DNA from 3 places in the Salicola sp. Rm-C-2C1-2 genome. Region 2 is predicted to be linked to each of the others. Evidence: predicted binding sites of a transcription regulator. Region 2 holds the regulator's gene; each other region holds the start of a gene.
What was found. The regulator sigma-54, encoded in region 2, starts transcription at its own class of promoters, with help from an activator protein. The targets are predictions, from matches to a motif close to TGGCACNNNNNTTGCTNT.

Region 1 (7,099 bases), 510 kb from region 2:
GACGTTGGATTCCTCCAGTGAGCTCGCCTGAATAGCCCCCAGAGGACCAGTATTGGGGCGACTGATCACCGCATCGCCGGACTCGAAAGTCTCAACCCAACTGGTGTCACCCACCGGTGCCAGTCCCTCATTGTTGCGGAAATTAGCCAGAGCAACCTGGCCAAGTGCCTGGGATTCGCCATTGCTGAAGCGCGCCTGGATAACGCCCTCCTCACTGACATCCAAACCAGTGAGCCGGCCTGTGGCAAAGCCGTTCTGCTGAAGATCATTGATGGCGAACTCCGAGCCAACCTGGGTGCTGTTCGTGTAATCAAGCACGAAGTTGGAACTGCTGGACTCCGGGGGCAACGGCGGCTCCTCGACGCCGTTGTTGGGACCTGCAGCACCATTAGGATTGCCACTGCTATCTTTGGGTACCCAGTCATTAATCAATACATCATCGGATTGAGCGGTGTCCAGACTCCCGTTGTTCTGAAAAACCAGATCAAAACCGTCAGTACCATCGGGGTTATCCTGAGTATTGCCGACCAGTTCGCCATCAACCTCTACGTAGCTTTTCCAGGAGTTATCGGGGTTACCGACCTGCGACTGCTTCACGAAGTACTGGGTCATTTCATGCGGGTTGCCCAGACTGTCGTAGATGGTAGTGGAGGTTGAGTGGTTGTAGGTATTCGAATCGTTAGGATCAAATGCATTCTGAATGTCAGACGTGCCTGTTTCACTACCGCTCAGGATCTGTGCATTATTCGCGGCAAGGTCAAAGCCATCCTGTACGGTAAACTCCAGATTTCCGAATACTGTAACCGGCCCAGTAGTATCAAGATTTTTCGGCCCGGTATCAGGCCCCTGTGACTCAAGATCCAACTCTGTTGTCCCGCCGCCGGTGAGCTCAACCTCAATGTTGCGGCCTTCATTGTCAGCCAGCGTCAGATCGCCACCGCCTGCCTGTGCATTAAGCGCAATGGAACCGTCCGCGTTGATGTCATCAGCAATATCCTGAAGACTTGAACTTCCGTCAATATTGTAATTAAAACTACCGCCACCGTCGGACAGAGTCAGCTTAAGCGTATCCCCAGCATCCTGGTTGTTCAGATTGGAAAGAGTGGCCTGAGAGTTGGCAGTCGCACTCACGCCCGACTCACTGGCAAAGCTCGCGGCAATATTAGCAGCGGAGCTGTTATCAACGGTTGAAAAGGTTGAATTGTTGCCCTCTGGGTCTGTAACTGTCCAATCAGTTTGATCAAACCCAACGTTGCCAATCGATCCCGATTCCAGCTCGTCAATCTGATCGCCATTGGCTTCGATCAACGTCTGATCAACTCTTAGGACGTTTTCGCGTGAGTCCAGGTTCAGATTCGCCGCAACATTGGTGGTGGATTTGGGCGCCAGATTCTCAGTGTTTACTTCGAGATCACCACGAACGTCACCAACCTCACCATCCTCGGTCGCCTGAAAACCCTGTACCCGAGCACCCTGATTATTGGTAACAAACCCCTGCTCATCCACACCGAACTGACCAGCGCGCGAGAATTGGCGTTCACCATTGGCACCATCAAGAACGAAAAACCCTTCACCATCGATCGCCATATCCAGGCCATTGTTGGTGGCGGTTAGATTGCCCTGTTGGAACAGCTGCCGAGTGTTCTGAACGCTCACCCCATCACCCGCGGACGTATCGCCCAGATTCTGCAGGCCGGAACTGTAGAGATCACCGAATTCCGCCCGCGAGCGCTTGAAGCCCGTGGTGCTGGCGTTGGCGATGTTGTTGCCTTTCACATCCAGATCCGTCTGGGCCGCATTGAGTCCGCTGAGTGCGATATTGAACGCCATGGTAAACCTCGCCCACTACTTGTTATCAGTTGATCTGTTTGACCTGGTCAAGCGGCACCGAGCCGCGTCCTGCCAGGTTCAGCGTCACGCCCCCATTCTCCAGGTTGACGCTGTCCACGTTCGCATTGAGCCGGGTGGCCAGCTCCTGGGTCTCGCCGTCGTACTGGGCTTGCGCTTGAACGCGGTAATCGCCCGGCTCCATCAGGTCGCCGTTACCATTCTCGCCATCCCAACTGAAATCCACCGTGCCGCTGCCCTGCTGCCCCATATCCATCTGGCGAACCAGTTCGCCGGAGGGGTTATAAACCGATACCCGCAGGTTCGAGGTGGCCGACGGCACCTCCACCGCCCCTTTCACCTGACCTTCAGGGCCAAGATTGGCAACGTTGCCCTCCACCTGAACCTGCTGCCCCACCATGGCGGAGGCCTGCAGCGCCTGCGTCGAGCGGAACTGGCCCATGGCATCCTCAACAGAGGTGTTCAGGCTCTCCATCTCCTCCAGTGACGAGAACTGGGCCAGCTGGGCCACGAAATCCTCATTTTTCTTCGGATCCAGCGGATTCTGGTTCTGCATCTGGGTCATCATGAGATCCAGGAACTCATTACGTCCCATATCGGAGGCTTTTTTGCCACCTTCGCTCTTATCGCCCTGGTTCCGATACTCCTTGAGAATGTCGGAAGCCGAGTTGGCTGAACTGTTAACGCCGTCCATCGTCGCTACTCCCGTTCCCGTTTACTGGCCCTGACCCAGCGTCATGACGCGCTGCATCATGCTCTTGGCCGTATTCATCACCTCAACATTGGTCTGAAAGGAGCGGGATGCCGACATCATATCGGCCATCTCCTCCACCACACTGACGTTCGGGTAATACACATAGCCGTTATCATCCGCTTTGGGATGCTCCGGCTGATAACGCTGCTCCAGACCCACATCGCTCTCTACGATGCCATCCACCTTGACCCCGGCCGACTGCAGCTCATTGCCAGAGAAGCCCGCCTCGCTCACACCGCTACCCTGCTGGCCCATCATGTCGGCCTGGATCGCGGAGAAAACCGGTTTGCGCGCACGATAGACCTCACCAGTACTGGAACTGGCCGTCTCGGCATTGGCCAGGTTGCTGGAGGTGGTGTTCAGCCGGATGGACTGGGCCGACATAGCTGAACCCGCGATATCAAAAACCTGATTAAGTGACATGGTTTACTGCCCCGCGAGTGCGTCTTTAAGTCCCTTGATGCTGCTGTTCAGGAACTGGAAACTGGCCTGGAACTCCATGGAGTTGCGCATGTACTTGGACATCTCCGTCTGGGTATCCACGGTGTTGCCGTCAATCGACGGCTGAATAGGGTTGCGATACATCAGTTCCGGGCTGCCACCACCAGCACCATCGGCTGACATATGGGCCGCGTCCGAGGCTGCCATTGTCATGCCCTCCTGCTGACCCTGCGCCTGCTGCAGGGCAGCCTGGAAATCGACATCCCGCGCCTTGTAACCGGGTGTATCGGCGTTGGCGAGATTGTTCGCCAGCACTTCGGAGCGCTGAGAGCGCAGCCGGAGTGCGTCATCGTGAATGCCTAATGCATTGTCAAAGCTGATCGTGGTCATGACTGGCCCCTTTTTGCCGGGTAATCGGGCTTTGCCTGTTGATAAGCAATAGCAGTGCCAAACTGCTACACTCCTTTGTATTCAGGCATTAACGCCGCCCTGGCAACCATACCGGGGGCGATGCGGCAAACCTGTGCCAGTGCCGGACCCCCTGTCTCCGGGGTCAATTGTGAGGCTGTAACTTTGCTGGTACCGTTTTCCAATATGCACGCGATCGTTGAACGATGATGAACGTATCCCTCATGCCCTCGGGTCTCACCGCGATTGACCCCAAACACAAGCCCAGTGCCATTCCGCCCATGCCGGACTACCATGCGCGGGTTTTGGGTTATATGGCCGGGGCTGCCATTATCGCCACCGGGGTTTTTCTGGATCATTTTGAGGATCACCTGATCTGGCTGGTGCCGCTGGCGCTGATCTGGCCCCATGTCCTGTACTTCATTTCCCGCGCCTTATTCACCAAACGCACGCCGCAAATCCGTGAACGCATTCTTCTGCTCGACAGCTTCCTGATCGGGTCACTCACGGTGCACATTGAATTCAGCGTGATGCCGTCGCTGATGTTTCTTCTGATGATCAGCTTCAGCGCCATCATCGTCGGGGGATTGAGGGCCTGGGCCCTGAATGTCTCGGCGATGGCAGCGGGTGTGCTGATATCAATCCCGGTTGCCGGCAGCAGTTTTGAGCCTTGGGCGCCGCCTGCCCTGACGGTGGTGAGTGGTGCGGTTACCGCCTTCTACGTCTGCGTCATGGCCTTCTACACCTATCTCCAGGCCCGTGCGCTGGTGGCGGCCAAGTCCCAGATCCAGTACCAGAGAGAACAATCCATCGCCCTGTCCCACAAGCTTGCCAAGTACCTCTCGCCCCAGGTCTGGCAGTCCATCTTCACCGGCGAGCGGGATGTTCGGCTGGAAACACAGCGCAAGAAACTGGCGGTGTTTTTTTCTGACATCCGCGGCTTCACGGAACTGTCGGAAGAGATGGAACCGGAGGCGCTCACCGAACTGCTCAACACCTACTTCACCGAGATGTCACAGATCGCGCTGCGGTATGGCGGGACCATCGACAAGTTTGTTGGCGACAGCATCATGATCTTCTTCGGTGACCCTACCAGCCAGGGCGCCAGACAAGACACCCAAGCCTGTGTCTCCATGGCCATCGAGATGCGCAAACACATGACGGTACTGCGCCAGAAGTGGAAGAGCCAGGGCATCCGCACGCCGCTTGAGATCCGCATGGGCATCAGTACCGGCTTCTGCACGGTAGGTAACTTCGGGGCGGACAACCGGATGGACTACACCATCATCGGCAAGGAGGTGAACCTCGCGAGCCGATTGGAAGAGCTGACGGATCCGGGCGAAATCCTGGTTTCCTACGAAACCTTCTCACTCATCAAGGATCAGATCCTGTGCCGGGATAAGGGCGAAATCACGGTGAAGGGCTTCGCCCGACCAGTCCCCATCTACCAGGTTATCGATTTCCGCCAGGATGTGGGCGATCAGCGCAGCTTCCTGGAGCATGAAGGCGATGGCTTCGCGATGTACCTGGACTCCGAGAAAGTCAACGAGCGCGAACGCGACCACATCATCCAGGCACTCGACCGGGCGGCCCGGCGCCTGCGTGACGATTAGTGCCTACTGGCGCAACAGCCTAAGAGGCGGGGCATCGCCCTGATGGGTCGAGCGCCAAGGATTGATGTCGAGCCCGCCGCGGCGGGTGTAGAAAGCCCCCACACTGAGCCGCTCCGGGTTCAACGCCTTTTCCAGATCCATGAATATGCGCTCCACGCAGGCTTCGTGAAAACCCCGGGCATCACGATAGCCGATGATGTACCCAAGCAGTGCTTCCGGCCTCAGGCGAGCACCGGTGTAATGCACCATAAGCGTCGCCCAGTCCGGCTGACCCGTCACCGGGCAGAGACTGCGCAGCAGGTGGCTACACAGCGTCTCCGTGACCACATCGCCTTCCAGCGAACGCAGCGACGCCAGCGGTTGCGCGCCGGGCATGATCACGCCTTCCACATCATCGATCAGGTGAGCTCCTTCCGGCCTCGCCACTACCGACGCTTGCGCATCCACATCCGCCAGAACCACGGAGACATCGGCACAGGCAGCCCCGGAAAGATCCTGCTCAACCGTCGCGCGTACCAGATCCGCGTTTTCGAACGGCGTCCCGTTGAGCGAGTTCAGATACAGCTTGAGCGACTTGGACTCGACCAGGTTCGGTGAATGCGCCGGTACGCGGAACTCCGCCGTCGCCACCCGTGGGACACCATCCGGCCGCAGCCAGCTGAGTTCCCAGGCCTGCCAGCGATCTTCGCCGTGCCACGGCCAGCCGTCCGCCAGACCCAGCGAGTGCCGTGCATCCGCCCGGGGAACCGGGTAAAGAAGCGACGGATCGTAACGCTCAGGGTAATCGCTGGTGCGGCCCAGCGGCCCATTGTCCAGATGCATAGTCCCGCTCCTCAGCTGCGAATGCCCTTGCCCTGGTTAAGCAGGCGCAAGCTTAGCGTGAACAGTACCACGGAGAACACTACTAGCATGGCAATCGCCCAAACCGGCCCCACATCCGAGGCGCCCAACACCCCGTAGCGGAAGGCATTGACCATGTAGAGGATGGGATTGGCCATGGAAAACGCCTGCCAGAGCGGATCCAGAAGGTTGATGGAATAGAAAACGCCTCCCAGATAGGTCAGCGGCGTCAGCACAAACGTCGGCACAATCGAGATGTCATCAAACTTGGTGGCAAACATGGCATTGATGAACCCACCCAGAGAGAACACCAGGGACGTAAGCAATGCCGTTGAGATAACCAGCACCGGGCTGTAGAACTCCAGAGTAGTGAAAGTCAGAGATACCAGCATGACCACAAACCCCACAATCAACCCGCGAGCCATGCCACCGGCCACGTAGCCGGTCAGGATCACCCAGTTGGGCGTGGGCGAGACCAGCAACTCCTCAATGCTGCGCTGGAACTTCATGCTGAAGAACGACGACACCACGTTGGCGTAGGAGCTGGTTATCACCGCCATCATGATCAGGCCCGGAACAATGAACTCCATGTAGTCATAGCCTTCCATGGGGCCAATGCGGCTGCCGATCAGGTTGCCGAAAATCACGAAATACAGGGTCATGGTCACTGCCGGCGGCAGCAGCGTCTGCGGCCAGATGCGCGTAAAACGCCGCACTTCGCGCACCACGATGGTCATGAACGCAATCCAGATCTGGTACGCCGTCATGCGCTTGCCTCCTCTTGCGACTCCGGCAGCGAGCGGCCCACCAGACTCATGAAAAGCTCCTCCAGACGGTTGGAACGATTACGCATGCTGGTGACCTCCCAGCCCTGCTCGCCAAGCTGACGGAAAACATCATTCAGCCCGTCTTCGCGTTCCACCTCAACGACCAGAGCGCCCTCGTCATTGCGGAAACAGTAATAGCCCTCGAGCTGTGGCACCGTCCCCGGATCATTGCCGATATCAAGAATGAAATGCTCCAGGCTCAGCTGCTGCAGAAGCGCCTGTTTGGACGTGTTCTGGAGAATACGCCCGCCATCGATGATGGCAATATTGCGGCACAGCGCTTCCGCTTCCTCCAGATAATGGGTGGTGAGAATGATGGTGACCCCCTCACGGTTGATCCGCTCCAGGAAGCTCCACATGGAGCGCCG
Region 2 (7,099 bases):
GAACTTGGACAGGCTGAGGCACATGGTGAGGAAGGCTCCATCCAGTCTTTTGTCGGCCGCGAGGCTGCGCGCCTCGGGCTCTGGGTCGTGGCTGGCTCGCTGCCCATGGGAACCCGTCCGGATGGCAGCACGGTGCCTGATGGCCGCGTACGGGCGGCCTGCATGGTCTGGAACGATCAGGGCGAACGGGTGGCCCGCTATGACAAGATCCATCTGTTTGATGCCCTGGTGGGGGATTCACAGGGGCGTTATCAGGAATCGGACCTGTTCGAGCCCGGTAACGAAGTGGTGACCGTGGATACCCCGGCGGGTCGGCTTGGTCTCAGCATCTGCTACGATCTGCGCTTCCCGGAGCTTTATCGCCAGCTGCGCGAAGCGGGTGCGGAATGGGTCGTGGTACCCTCAGCCTTTACTCACCGGACCGGGGAGGCCCACTGGGAGCCCCTTCTGCGGGCACGTGCGATTGAGGATCAGGTATGGGTCTGTGCGCCCAACCAAGGCGGCCAGCATGACGAGCGCCGACAGACCTGGGGCCATTCCATGATCGTTGATCCTTGGGGCCGTGTGGTCGCCGAGCGCTCGCAGGATGGGCCCGGTGTGGTCAGTGCGGTTCTGGACCGCGATCAGCTGGCCGGCACCCGTAGCGCCATCCCGGTGTGGGAGCATCGCCGCCTTTAGTTGAGGCTGATTTTTTCCCGGTTGTCACGAATGGTGGCTGGCCCGATGCCGTCCACTTCCTCAAGGTGCTCCGGGGTAGTGAATTCTCCCTGTTTCTTGCGCCAGGTAATAATAGCCTTCGCTTTGGCAGGCCCCACGCCGTGGAGAGCCTCCGCAAGAGTGTCCGCGTTGGCGGTGTTGATGTTGACGGTCTCTGCCTCTTTCGTGGCGTCCTGGGCCATGGCCGGCATGGCTGCCAGTACCAGCGCGAACGTCAGTAAGCGGCAAGCGTCTGAAATGGTTCCTTTCATGGTGACGAGTTCCTGTCTGTTAGTGATTGGCTAATGCAGGGAACAGTCCGGAGGAGGAAGATAGCGAGGGTAAGAGGTGGTCCAGACGGACGACCTCCCTGTCGCCCGATCTGTCCCGGCCTTGCCCAACTCCCTGGGCACTGTCCATCCCTGTGGCTTAGTGCTTCCTGCACCGCGGTGCGTCCCTGCAGATCATCATTCTAATCAGTCGGGTTCTGTAGGAAATAGGAAATCGCTGATCCTCGATGTAGGCGATTTCCTACACTTGTTCCCCTTCATCAATACGCTCGCGCAGGTAGCGGAAGAGGCGCCGCCGTGGGCTGTTGCGGTCGCCATTACCTGATTGGTTCGCGGCATTGCGGATGAGCTGACGCAGATGCTGGCCATCGCTCTGCGGGTAACGGCCCATGAATTCGGTCAGTGCTGGTTTGCCTTCGTGGATCAGGCGCTCGCGCCAGCGTTCGGCCATATGCAGACGCCGGGTGTGTTCCGTTGTGCCTGCGGTCTGCCCGGCAACGGCTCGGCGCAGCGCCTGTTCGTCCTCTTCAAGGATCTGGCGCCCCAGGTAATGGATCTGACGCCGCTGCGGTTCGCCATCCGCAAGAGTCCGTATGACCAGCAGTTGCTCAATGAAAGCGGGGGAGGCAGGAAGCTGGTGGATGCGTTCTTCCGGCAGGCCGGACAGCGCCGAGGCGAGGTCCCGCAACTCCTGCATTTCCCGTTTCGCCTGGCTTTTGGTGGGGAGCTCATCCTGTGGCTCTCCCGGGGTGTCAGCGTCGCTCATTCTTCCTCATCAAACCGGTTGTTGATCAGTTCCACCAGGGCATCCCGGGCACTTGCTTCATCCTGGCCGTCAATGATCAGCTCAACATCAGTGCCACAGCTGGCTGCCAGCATCATCACGGACATGATGCTCTTGCCGTTGACTTGCTGACCATCGCGCCCGAGCTGAATGCTGCTATCGAACTGTTCGGCACACCCCACAAGTTTGGCGGCGGCACGGGCATGCAGGCCAAGTTTGTTGATAATGGTGATCGACTCTCGGATCATGGGCGCTCAGGTCTCTGTTTGCACGTAGGGGAGCTCGGTGTGGCGGACCTGAATCGTGCTGAAAGCGGCTCCCAGGTGACAGGCCAGTTCCTCGGCCACATAGACCGAGCGGTGCTGGCCACCGGTGCAGCCCAGCGAGACGGTCATGTAGGAACGATTGACTGTGTGGAACTCCGGCAGCCAGCGGTCCAGGAAACCCTTGATATCATCGAGCAGGGCGGTGGTGCCGGGCTGGCCTGTCAGGTAGTCGCGGATAGGCGCGTCCAGTCCCGTGTAGCCGCGCAGGGACTCGTCCCAGAAGGGGTTGGGCAGGCAGCGCACATCGAAGACAAAGTCCGAGTCGATGGGAACTCCGTGCTTGTACCCGAAGGATTGAATGAGCAGCGCCATCTGCTGTTCATCACGGCCAACGACGCGCTCACGAACCATGTCGCGCAGCTCGTACATGGAGCGCTCAGTGGTGTCGATATGCAGGTCGGCCAGCCGAGCAATTGGCTCCAGCAGGGCTTTTTCATCCTGTATGGCCTCGGAAAGGGAGCGGGCTGAGGTGCTCAGGGGATGTTTACGCCGCGTTTGATGGAAGCGCTTCAGCAGGATGCTGTCCGCCGCATCCAGGTAGATGATCTCAACCCTCAGTTCCGGGTGCTGGAGCTGACAGTAGAGATTTTCGAAATCAGCAATATCTGCGGAGAGGTTACGCGCGTCAATGCTGACCGCGATGTCGCGCTGCTGCTCGCCGGATTCAAGCGCCTTGCGCGTTAGCGGCTGAAGCAGCCCGATGGGCAGGTTGTCGATGCAGTAATAGCCAAGATCCTCCAGAACATGCAGGGCGGTGCTTTTGCCGGAGCCTGAGCGCCCGCTCACGATGGTTACTTTCACAGGCCGATCTCCCGGTGACTGGATGGGTCGCCGTTACTGGGATGCCTTTTCGCTGGCGACAATCAGGTCGTACAGCTCGCCCGAGTCCTGACACTGGCGCAAGCGCCGGCACAAGCTACGGTCATTGAACTTCTCCGCCAGCTGGCTGAGCAGCTCCAGGTGCTCGCTGGTGGCGTTCTGCGGCACCAGCAGCACAAAAAGGATGTCCACCGGCTCACTGTCGATAGCATCGAAGTTGATGGGGGCATCCAGCGTCACTAGGGCGCCCACCACGCGCTTGCAGTCTTCCAGCCGGCAATGCGGAATGGCAATGCCCTGTCCGATACCGGTGCTGCCGAGACGCTCCCGTGCTACCAGGTTATTGAAAATCTGGTTCTCTTCAAGCTCCGGATAGTGCTGGGCCACTCTTTCGGCAATGGTCTCGAGGATGCGTTTCTTGCTCGTCCCCGGAACGCCGCAGAGGGCCAGTTCCGGGGCGAGGATGGACTCAATGGACAGTGATGAATGGACCATGGACACCGCTTGGGATCAGCGGGTGGCGGCACCGTGCTGGCGTTCCACCTGCTTTTCCTTGTGTTTGAGAATTTGCCGGTCGAGCTTGTCCACAAGCTGATCGATCGCCGCGTACATATCGTCGTGCTGGGCCTTGGCGTTGATGTCACCACCGGTTACGTGGAGCGTGGCCTCGGCGGTCTGTCGTTGTTTGACCACCGACAGCGTCACCTGTGTGTTGCTGATCTGGTCTGTATGCCGTTCAAGTTTTTCCATCTTGCTGTGGACATAGTCCTTGAGGGCTTCTGTCAGCTCGATGTGGTGACCTGAGATGTTGAGTTGCATAATCCGCTCCTGTTTCCGGTTCGGCCCTGGCCACCGGAAGGTGGCCATCATACAGGCGTAATGCCCTCTAGACGAGACGTTTGCGCTCGTTCGAAGGCGGTATGTGCATCGCCTCGCGGTATTTGGCTACCGTCCGGCGTGCCACATTAATGCCCTGGTCACTGAGTATAGTCGCTATGCGGTTATCGCTCAGTGGTTTGCGGCTTTCCTCTTCGTTAATGAGCTTGCGGATCATGGCGCGGATGGCGGTGGACGAGCATTCGCCGCCTTCGTCCGTGCTCACATGGCTGGAAAAGAAATACTTCAGTTCGTAAATGCCCCTGGGGGTATGCATGTATTTCTGGGTCGTCACGCGGGAGATGGTGGACTCATGCATGTCCACAGCCTGGGCGATTTCGGAGAGGATCAGCGGTTGCATCGCTTCCTCGCCTTCTTCAAAGAACCTTTGCTGATGATCGACGATCTGGGAGGCTACTTTCAACAGGGTTTCATTACGGCTCTGAAGACTCTTGATGAACCACTTGGCCTCCTGAAGCTGATCACGCAGGTAGGTGTTGTCCTTGCTGCTATCGGACTGGCGGATGAGCGAGGCATAGAGGCTGTTCACCTGTAGACGCGGGGCAATCTCCGGGTTAAGTTCGATTTTCCAACGCCCCTGTTGGCGGGAAACGATGACATCCGGCACCACGTATTCCGTCTCGTCCTCGCCAATGGCATCGCCCGGGCGGGGGGTCAGGCTCTGGATCAGGCCCAGGACTTCCTTGAGCTGGGCCTCGCTGAGCCGGCTGCGGCGCATGAGCTGGCGGTAATCGCGGCTGCCGAGCAGCTGGATGTAGTGGCTGATCACCAGGCGCGCCTGCTTGAGCCAGGGGGTGTCCGCTGGCAGTTGATTGAGCTGGATCAGCAGACAGTCGCGCAGATCCTTTGCTGCCACTCCGGGCGGGTCGAAATGCTGTAGCCGGTGCAGGACCGCTTCGACCTCATCCATCTCCAGCGGGTCGTCGTCATCAGAAGCACTGAGCCCCTGGTGGATCTCCTCCAGGCTCTGGGTCAGATAACCTGCGTCGTCAATGGCGTCCACAAGCGCATGGGCGATGACCCGGTCGCGCTCGGACATGGGCGTCAGGTTGAGTTGCCAGAGCAGGTGATCCTGCAGGGTTTCGCCGCGGCTGTTGCGGCTTTCGAAGTCGGTTTCGCCGCCTTCATCCTCGGGGCGCGAGGCGGCTGGCGTGGCGGGTGCGGTCTGATAGACATCGTCCCAGGCCGTGTCGACGGGCAGGCTATCCGGGATTTCGCTGTTGTCCTGCCAGTTTTCGTTATCCCAGCTTTCGGCTTCGCCGCTGCTGGCATCGCCGGCCTCATCCGAGTTGCGCGACTCCGAGCCCTCTTCATTGTCGCCGTTACTGCTGTCGGTGTTGTCGGTGGCTTCAGCGCTGCCATCGGCCTCCGTCTCGGCTTCCTCGGCAGTTTCGAGCATGGGGTTGGATTCCAGCTGCTGCTGGATTTCCTGCTGCAGATCGAGTGTGGAGAGCTGGAGTAACCGTATTGCCTGCTGCAGCTGGGGCGTCATGGTGAGCTGTTGGCCCATCTTCAGCTGCAGGGACGCTTTCATGACCATCGACTGCTTTCCCGTTCCCGATTGTCCAGCATTAACAAAGCCTCATCGGTCCCCGGGAGGACCGGCAGGGATTTTGCTTACGTCTTTTCAATCGAGTGTACAGGCGAATCGGGCAGGGCGACAACGGTTGCAGAGCGAACGCATTACAGGCGGAATTCGTTGCCCAGATAGACTTCCTTGACCTGTTGGTTGGCGAGGATGTCCTCGGCGGTGCCCGAGGCGATAATGTGACCCTCGCTTACGATATAGGCGGTTTCGCAAATGTCGAGCGTCTCGCGCACGTTATGGTCGGTAATCAGTACGCCGATGCCGCGGTCGCGCACCTGGCGTACAATCTGTTTGATCTCGCTGACGGAGATCGGGTCCACACCGGCGAAGGGTTCATCGAGCAGGATGAAAGCCGGCTCCACGGCCAGCGCCCGGGCAATCTCGGCGCGTCGGCGCTCGCCACCGGACAGACTCATGCCCAGGCTGTTGCGGATGTGGCTGATGTGGAAATCCCGCAGCAGCGATTCCATGCGCTCCACGCGTTGCGCTTTCGTAAGCTCCTTGCGGGTCTGCAGGATCGCCATCAGGTTTTCCGCCACGGTCAGCCGACGGAACACCGAGGCTTCCTGCGGAAGATAGCCGACGCCGGCGCGTGCGCGCCCATGCATGGGCAGATGGGTGATGTCGCGCTCGTGGATGCGGATACGGCCCCGGTCATGGGGGACCAGGCCCACGATCATGTAGAAACAGGTGGTCTTGCCGGCGCCATTGGGTCCAAGCAGTCCTGCGATCTGACCGCTCTGGATGCTGAGGGAGACGTCCATCACCACCGGGTGGCGGCGATAGCTCTTGGCCAGATTCAGGGCTTCCAATGTCGCCATGGTGTCTTCAGTCGCTGCTGCTGTTGTTGTTGCCGCTGTTGCGGCCGGGCTGGATGGTCATTTCAACGCGGTCGCTGTCATCATCCGACGCGCTGGAGGCGGTGACCACGCGCTCGGCTACATCGTATACGATCCGGTTACCCTGGAAGGTATCCCCCCTTTGTCGGATCAGGGCTTTGTGCTCGAAAGTGATGCGTTCTGCAGCGGCCCGGTAGATAATGGTCTCGCCTTCGGCGTAGATGGCCGGGCCCTGCGGGCTTTCCGGCTGCTCATAGGTGGCGGGCTCGCCAGTCGCCTTCATGCGGTTGAGGCTCTGGCCGTCACCCCGGTGAAGCACAACCCTTTCTGCTGTAAGAACGGCTTTCCCCTGGGTTACCCGGACACTGCCAGTGTAGGTGGCAGTCCCCTTCTGGTCGTCCAGTCGGGCATTGTCGGATTCCACTTTGATGGGATTGTTGGAATCCAGATTGAAAGCGTACACAGGCAGGGCCGTGGCTACCATGAGAAAGCCTGCGATTAATGGCCAGTATTGCCGGGCGCGTACCGTTCTGCTCATGAGCAGGCTGCCTCCCCTGTGGATCAGCGGTTGAAGTACCGGCTGCGGACGTCATTCTCTAGGCTGACCGCACGGTCGTCGATCCAGCCTGTCATGCCCACTGCATGAGTCAGGCTGTTGCGGTCGATCAGCGTCACTGGTGCGTCAGTCTGCACAATCCGCTGGTTGTTATCCAGCGTCATACGTTCACTGAGGATGAGAACATCGCCGCTTTTGGTGCGGCTGTGGCGGGCCCGGACGTCTCTCTTAAGCGTCAGCTTGGCGGCATCGCGCTGATACAGACCGGCCCGGGCGCGTACGTACCAGGGGGCACCACCATTGC
Region 3 (7,099 bases), 400 kb from region 2:
CACTGACCCAGGCTATTGAGTCCGGCGCTGTGCGGACGCTTGTGGAGAAGGGCGAGGGAGAGGACGCAGGGCGGATACGGCTGACCGCGCGTTACGGTGAGCAACAGGCCTGCATGATTCTGGAGGCGGACGGCCGTCTCACGCCGGCGACGCCCCCTCCGGACTCCCACCGCCCTGTAAAACCATCGCTGATGCAGCTTATGGACGACTGAGCGCGATTGACCGACCCAGGCGCACTCTTTGGATATAGGTATGACGCATCCTGAATGAGGAAAAAGGCATGGTTCATGACAATCGCCTCCCGAGCACCATGAATGCCATGGTGCTGGCGCAGCAGGGCCAGGCACTTCAGCACCATCAGGTGCCCCTTCCGGAGATTGAAGAGACGGACCAGGTACTTCTGCGGGTGGAGGCCTGTGGCGTCTGCCGGACGGATCTCCACATCCTGGACGGCGAACTCACGGACCCTTCACTGCCACTGATTCCTGGCCACCAGATTGTGGGAAAGGTGGTTGCTGCCGGTAATGACGTTACCGATCTCCGGGTCGGCGACCGGGTTGGTGTTCCTTGGCTTGGCCACACTGACGGCACCTGCCGTTACTGCTGCCGCGGCCAGGAAAACCTCTGCGAACACGCCCGGTTCACAGGCTACACCCTGGATGGCGGCTACGCGGAATACGCCCGTGCCTATGCGCCCTACTGCTACCCTCTACCCCCGGAAGCCGAAGCGCTGGATATTGCGCCCCTGCTCTGTGCCGGCTTGATCGGCTTCCGCACATGGCGCCTAGCAGGCGGCGAGAACATCCAGCGGCTCGGCATCTATGGCTTTGGCGCCGCCGCCCATATCCTGTGCCAGATCGCCTGCTGGTACGGCCAGTCCGTGTACGCATTCACCCGACCCGGCGATGAACAGGCGCAGAAGCTGGCGCGCGATCTTGGTGCCGTCTGGGCGGGCGCGAGCACGGAGGATCCACCGGACGTTCTGGACGCAGCGCTTGTCTTTGCCCCGGTGGGTGAACTGATGGTCAGTGCGCTCAGGAATGTAGACCGCGGCGCCAGCGTCGTCAGCGGCGGCATCCACATGAGCGACATCCCCTCATTTCCCTATGGCCTTCTGTGGGAAGAGCGCAGCCTGAAATCAACCGCCAACCTCACCCGCGAGGATGGCCGCGCCTTCCTTGAGGTCGCACCCAGAGTCCCGGTGCGAACCGAGGTGCACGCCTACCCGCTCAGCGAAGCCAACCAGGCCCTCGAGGACCTGAGGGAGGGACGGTTCGCCGGTGCGGCGGTACTGACCCCATAGGAGGCTCAGCGGCCATACCTATACGGTCAGGTGTTGTGACACAAGCTCGTCCCCGAGCTCATCCATGGGACGCCTATTTCCCTATCCCGTGACTGCACCGACTTGTCGCACAACTCACCATATCGGGGCACCGTCTGGTTCTTAGGCAGTGTTTTCGACCTGCTCATTAAATCCAAGCCTTTGCTATAAGGATTTTTTCGGGGATTCAGAAGGAATGGCACGCCGTTTGCTTACGCCAACTTGTATACAAGCTGGCAACCAAGAGACTCATCATGGCTTCAACAACCGGATGGACCATCAGGGACTGGCAGGAGGCGTACCATAATGGCCAGTCACCCCAGGCGCTTCTGGAAGCGCTCCTGGAGGCCGAGGACCCACGTGACCCCGCCTGGATCAGCCTGACGAGCCGGGAACAGCTGGCCGCCCAGATCGCGACCCTTTCCCCGGAGCAACCACTCTACGGGGTGCCGTTTGCGATCAAGGACAACATTGACGCGTTCGGTTTCGAGACCACCGCGGCCTGTCCGGAATACGGCTATCAGCCCGAGTGCAACGCGGAAGCGGTCAAGGCATTGAAGGAAGCGGGCGCCGTACTCATCGGCAAGACCAACCTCGACCAGTTCGCTACCGGTCTTGTCGGCACACGCTCTCCCTGGGGCGCCGTCCCCAACAGCTTCGATGACACCGTCATAGCGGGAGGGTCGAGTTCAGGCTCCGCCGCAGTTGTGGCCCGCGGCACCGTCCCCTTTTCCCTGGGCACGGACACTGCCGGGTCCGGACGTGTACCGGCGGGACTGAACAACATCGTTGGGCTCAAGCCAACCCGCGGTGCCATCAGCACCCGCGGCGTGGTACCGGCATGCCGGAGCCTGGACTGTGTCTCGGTTTTCGCCCTGACCACGGCTGATGCCGGCGTAATCCAGAGCTGCCTGGAAGCGGGCGAGAGCACTGACCCCTTTGGCTGCTCCCGCCTGGAATACGGATCCAACCCCGTCTGTGCACTGAGGGCACCGGGGCCGATACGACGCCTGGCCATTCCCAGGGATCCGGAATGGTACAGCGACGACCAGCAGCGCGATGCATGGGAGCAGGCCCTGGGCCAGTGGCGGTCCCTGGGCGTTGAGGTGGTGGAGCGGGACTTCACAACGCTCTACGCCATGGCCGCACTCCTGTATGAAGGCCCCTGGATCGCGGAGCGTCACGCTGCAATCAGCACCTTCATGGAGGCGAATGCGGCGGCCATGAACCCGGTAGTCCTGAACATCATCCGCCGGGCGGAGGGGTTCACGGCTACCGATGCATTCAATGGCCTCTACCAGCAGCATGAGCTGCGCCATGCCCTGGACCAGGAGCTGGCGGCCATCGATGCCCTGCTGGTGCCGACCGCGCCCATAACCCCTTCCCTCAGGGCGGTCGAGGCCGACCCTGTGCACCTGAACGCCCGCCTTGGCCGCTACACCAACTTCGTCAACCTGGCTGACCTGTGCGCGCTGGCGTTACCGGCCGGGTTCCGCGGAGACGGCCTGCCTTTCGGCATCACCCTGATCAGTGGCGCCTGGCGTGACCGGGATCTTCAGGAACTGGGCGCGCAATGGCTCAACCACACCCCGACACCACTCGGCGCCACCGGACGGGAGCGGCCACCGGAGACGCCACCAGAACCCGATGGCGGCACGGTCCAGGTAACCGTGGTGGGCGCCCATCTCAGCGGCATGCCACTGAACGACCAGCTGACCGGGCGCGGTGCACGGCTGCTGCAAAGCACAGCAACCGCCCCCTGTTACCGGCTGTATGCCCTGGCCGGCACCACCCCGCCCAAACCCGGGCTGCGACGGGACCCCACCGGCGGCGCCCTGGACGTCGAGGTATGGGCAATGCCCACGGAGCACTTCGGATCCTTTGTGGAATTGATTCCCCACCCACTGGGCATCGGCACCGTCGAACTGGCGGACGGCACCTGGGCCAAGAGCTTCATCTGTGAGGAAGCGGGGCTCGAGGGAGCCACGGACATCACGCATCTGGGGGGCTGGCGCGCCTATATCCAGTCCCTCCGGGAACAACAGGGATAAGGAAAGGAGTAACGCCATGTTTTCAAAGGCTCTTGTGGTCAACCGGGGCGAGATTGCGGTGCGGATCATACACCCCCACCCGGACCGCTGGTGTTAACCCCAATGGCGGAATCCGGCGCCCCCACACAGCGCGAAAGCATGGCCGACCGGATCTATCAGGCGCTCAAGGAGGATATCTTTGAGTTCCGCCTGATTCCCGGTGACAAATTCAGTGAATCCGACATCGCGCAGCGGCTTTCGGCCAGCCGCACGCCAGTTCGCGAGGCGCTGTACCGGCTGGAACGCGAAGGCTATGTGGACGTGCTCTTCCGCAGTGGCTGGCAGATACGGCAGCTGGATTTCAAGCAGATCGAGGATCTCTACGACCTGCGCATCACCCTTGAGCGGGCCGCGATGCACAAGATCTGCCGCCTGGATAAGCCGCCGCCCGCGCTGCGGCTGCTCAACGACATCTGGAACCCGGATGCCCCCTCCGAAAGAGCTTTCGGCAGCACGGTGCGCGCCCTTGATGAAAGCTTTCACTGTGAGCTGGTGGCGGCAGCCGGCAACGACGAAATGACACAGATCCACCAGCGGATAACGGACCGATTGCGCATCGTCCGCCGACTTGATTTCACCCGGCCCGACCGGATCGATGCCACTTACCGGGAACACGCCGAGATCCTGCAGGCACTGATCGCCAACAATCCCGGTGAGGCCGCGGAGAAAATGACCGCCCATATCCGTACCAGCCAGGAGGCCGTCAAGGGCATCTCACTGGAACGCATCCGGGAGGTCTCGCAACAGCATCGGCGCCGGGAACCAGGTTGCCCTTAGGTTTCAGGCCCAATCTGCCCCCAACCGGGGCACACCCCTCTAGGCTGCACCAAGATGGCGCACCCGATTCCCGACCACGGCAGCATCAGATCCCCAGGCTACTGTCATTAAAGGTTTTTCAATAGGTGGCACTGTGGTTGCAGTCTAACAGACAGGAATCAGATGACTGAGCGGCGCTGTGCTGCCCGGTCCGTTCCAAGACAATCTGAAATGGACAGCTAGGGTTCCGGCCACACCGACGTGGCGTCTGGTCCGAGAGCGGTCGACCTTCTGAAGGTTACACGGCGGGACAAAAGCCCGGGAGGATACAGGCTGACAGCCATCTGATTCCTCCCAGTAAACCGTCAGGAGGCTCGACATGCGATCCAAGCTGCTTACCGCACTCCCCTTCATTGCCGCCGCCGGCATGCTGCCCGGCACCGCCCTTGCGAAAGACGAGTTCAGTGTCTGCTGGTCCATCTACGTGGGCTGGATGCCCTGGGACTACGGCGATGCCCAGGGCATCGTCGACAAGTGGGCGGACAAGTACGACATCGAGATCGACGTCGTGCAGATCAACGACTACATCGAGTCCATCAACCAGTACACCTCCGGGCGTTTCGACGGCTGTACCATGACCAACATGGACGCGCTCACCATCCCGGCATCCGGCGGCGTGGACTCCACCGCGCTGCTGGTGGGCGACTTCTCCGATGGCAACGATGGCATCGTCATGAAGAACGAGGATGACCTGGCCGAGATCGAGGGCAAGCGCGTCAACCTGGTCGAACTGTCCGTCTCCCACTACCTGCTGGCGCGGGGCCTGGAGTCCGTAGGGCTGTCCGAGCGTGATATCGAAGTCGTCAACACTGCTGACGCGGATATTGTCTCAGCCTTCGCCACGCCCGACGTCAGTTCCGTGGTTACCTGGAACCCGCAGCTCAGCTCCGTGCTGGAACAGCCCAATGCCAACCTGGTCTTCGATTCCTCCCAGATCCCTGGCGAGATCATGGACCTGATGGTGGTCAACACGGAAACCCTGGAAGCGAACCCCAAGTTCGGCAAGGCCCTGACCGGCGCCTGGTACGAGATCATGGCCCGCATGCAGGGCGATGACGAAACGGCCATTGAGGCCCGTACCCATATGGCGAATGCCGCGGGCACCGATCTTGAGGGCTACGAGGCCCAGCTGGAGGCGACCAACATGTTCCATGATCCCTCCGAAGCGGTGGATTTCACACGCAGTGACCAGCTGCTGGAAACCATGCAGAGCGTGGCCGAGTTCTCCTTCCGCCATGGGCTGCTTGGCCAGGGTGCCCCCAGTGCGAAGGCCGTGGGTATCGAAACCCCCTCAGGCACCTACGGTAACGAAGGCAATGTGAACCTGCGCTTTACAGACAAGTACATGCAGCAGGCCGCGGACGGGGAGCTCTGACCCACCGCCTCACGCGCACGCCGGCTCCCCGGAGCCGGCCCGTTTCCCCGCTGACGGGCTGATCCCATGAAGAAACTGATCAACCGCCAACCTAATCGCTACGCCCGCTGGTTTCTGGGCCTGCTGCCGTTTGCGCTGCTTCTGGCCATCTACATCGGCGCCTCCTCGGCGCGCCTGGCGGAGAACCCGGATGACCCCCTGCTGCCCTCGCTGACCCAGATGGCTGAGGCGGTCGAACGCATGGCGTTTGAACCCAGCAAGCGCTCCGGCGACTACCTGCTGCTCCAGGACACCCTGGCGAGCCTTCAGAGGCTTGGTATCGGCATTGGTTTTTCCGCCGCGCTGGCCCTGATATTCGGTATCGCCAACGGCGCCATTCCCTATGTGCGAGCCACGCTCTCGCCTTTGGTCGTGGGTATCTCCCTGGTGCCGCCAATGGCCATCCTGCCGATTCTGTTCATCGTGTTCGGACTGGAGGAACTGGCCAAGGTCATGCTGATCATCATCGGCGTGACGCCCTTCATGATCCGGGACATGCAGCAGCGGACCCTCGAGATTCCCGAGGAGCAGATCATCAAGATGCAGACCCTGGGCGCCAACACCTGGCAGACCATCACCCGCCTGATGCTGCCCCAGATCATGCCCCGGCTTCTGGCCACCATGCGCCTGGCCCTGGGCACCGCCTGGCTGTTCCTGATCGCCGCCGAGGCCATTGCCGCTACCGAGGGACTGGGCTATCGCATCTTCCTGGTGCGGCGCTACCTTTCCATGGACGTGATCCTGCCCTATGTCCTCTGGATCACGCTGCTGGCTCTGGTGATCGACTTCCTGCTCAACCGCTGGTCCAGGTGGCGCTATCCCTGGTTCCACGCAACCGGCCAATAAGGAACGCAACCATGGCCATGATCGAAATCCGCAATCTGTGGAAGGAATTCGGTGAGGATGTGGTGCTGGAACGGCTCAACGCCAGCATCGAGGCCCGCGAGTTCGTCACCGTGGTGGGTGCGTCCGGCTGCGGCAAGACCACCTTCCTCAAGATGCTGCTGGGTACCGAGACGCCCACGCGCGGCGAGCTTCTTCTGGACGGCGCGCCCATTCCGGATGAACCGGACGCCACACGCGGTATCGTCTTCCAGCGTTACTCCGTTATGCCCCACCTGGACGCCACCGGCAACGTCATGCTCGCCGGCGAGTTGGAAGCTAGCCGCTGGCTCGGGCGTGTCTTTGGGGCCAGCCGGCGCCGGCTCCGGAATTACGCCATCGCTATGCTGAAAGAGGTGGGCCTGGAACACGCCCTCGATAAGTACCCCCACGAACTCTCCGGCGGCATGCAGCAGCGCCTGGCCCTGGCCCAGGCCCTGATCAAGAAACCCCGGATCCTGCTGCTGGACGAGCCCTTCGGCGCCCTGGACCCAGGCATCCGCCGGGACATGCACGAACTGGTCAGCCGCCTGTGGCGCGAGCAGCAGCTCACGGTCTTCATGATCACTCACGACA

Region 1: flgB (flagellar basal body rod protein FlgB) is a predicted target of sigma-54. The motif match lies at 3,476-3,493, and genes of this name have one in related genera.
Region 3: atzF (allophanate hydrolase) is a predicted target of sigma-54. The motif match lies at 1,519-1,536, and genes of this name have one in related genera.

What each region holds. Positions count from the first base shown of each region.
Region 1 covers NZ_JBEFNF010000001.1:745,290-752,388, reverse strand. Annotated here, with positions in the region: gene AAF659_RS03490 (flagellar hook-basal body complex protein) at 1-1,830, opposite strand, end outside; gene AAF659_RS03485 (flagellar hook assembly protein FlgD) at 1,856-2,542, opposite strand; gene flgC (flagellar basal body rod protein FlgC) at 2,564-3,025, opposite strand; gene flgB (flagellar basal body rod protein FlgB) at 3,029-3,433, opposite strand; gene AAF659_RS03470 (adenylate/guanylate cyclase domain-containing protein) at 3,658-5,064, shown strand; gene queF (NADPH-dependent 7-cyano-7-deazaguanine reductase QueF) at 5,068-5,886, opposite strand; gene AAF659_RS03460 (ABC transporter permease) at 5,898-6,671, opposite strand; gene AAF659_RS03455 (ABC transporter ATP-binding protein) at 6,668-7,099, opposite strand, start outside.
Region 2 covers NZ_JBEFNF010000001.1:235,618-242,716, forward strand. Annotated here, with positions in the region: gene AAF659_RS01040 (carbon-nitrogen hydrolase family protein) at 1-678, shown strand, start outside; gene AAF659_RS01045 (ComEA family DNA-binding protein) at 675-968, opposite strand; gene yjgA (ribosome biogenesis factor YjgA) at 1,228-1,752, opposite strand; gene AAF659_RS01055 (HPr family phosphocarrier protein) at 1,749-2,018, opposite strand; gene rapZ (RNase adapter RapZ) at 2,025-2,897, opposite strand; gene ptsN (PTS IIA-like nitrogen regulatory protein PtsN) at 2,931-3,410, opposite strand; gene hpf (ribosome hibernation-promoting factor, HPF/YfiA family) at 3,426-3,734, opposite strand; gene AAF659_RS01075 (RNA polymerase factor sigma-54) at 3,802-5,346, opposite strand; gene lptB (LPS export ABC transporter ATP-binding protein) at 5,496-6,221, opposite strand; gene lptA (lipopolysaccharide transport periplasmic protein LptA) at 6,229-6,777, opposite strand; gene lptC (LPS export ABC transporter periplasmic protein LptC) at 6,801-7,099, opposite strand, start outside.
Region 3 covers NZ_JBEFNF010000001.1:631,524-638,622, reverse strand. Annotated here, with positions in the region: gene AAF659_RS02935 (DUF6522 family protein) at 1-212, shown strand, start outside; gene AAF659_RS02930 (zinc-dependent alcohol dehydrogenase family protein) at 281-1,303, shown strand; gene atzF (allophanate hydrolase) at 1,576-3,372, shown strand; gene AAF659_RS02920 (GntR family transcriptional regulator) at 3,475-4,188, shown strand; guanidine-I (ykkC/yxkD leader) riboswitch at 4,396-4,494, shown strand; gene AAF659_RS02915 (putative urea ABC transporter substrate-binding protein) at 4,547-5,602, shown strand; gene AAF659_RS02910 (ABC transporter permease) at 5,669-6,487, shown strand; gene AAF659_RS02905 (ABC transporter ATP-binding protein) at 6,499-7,099, shown strand, end outside.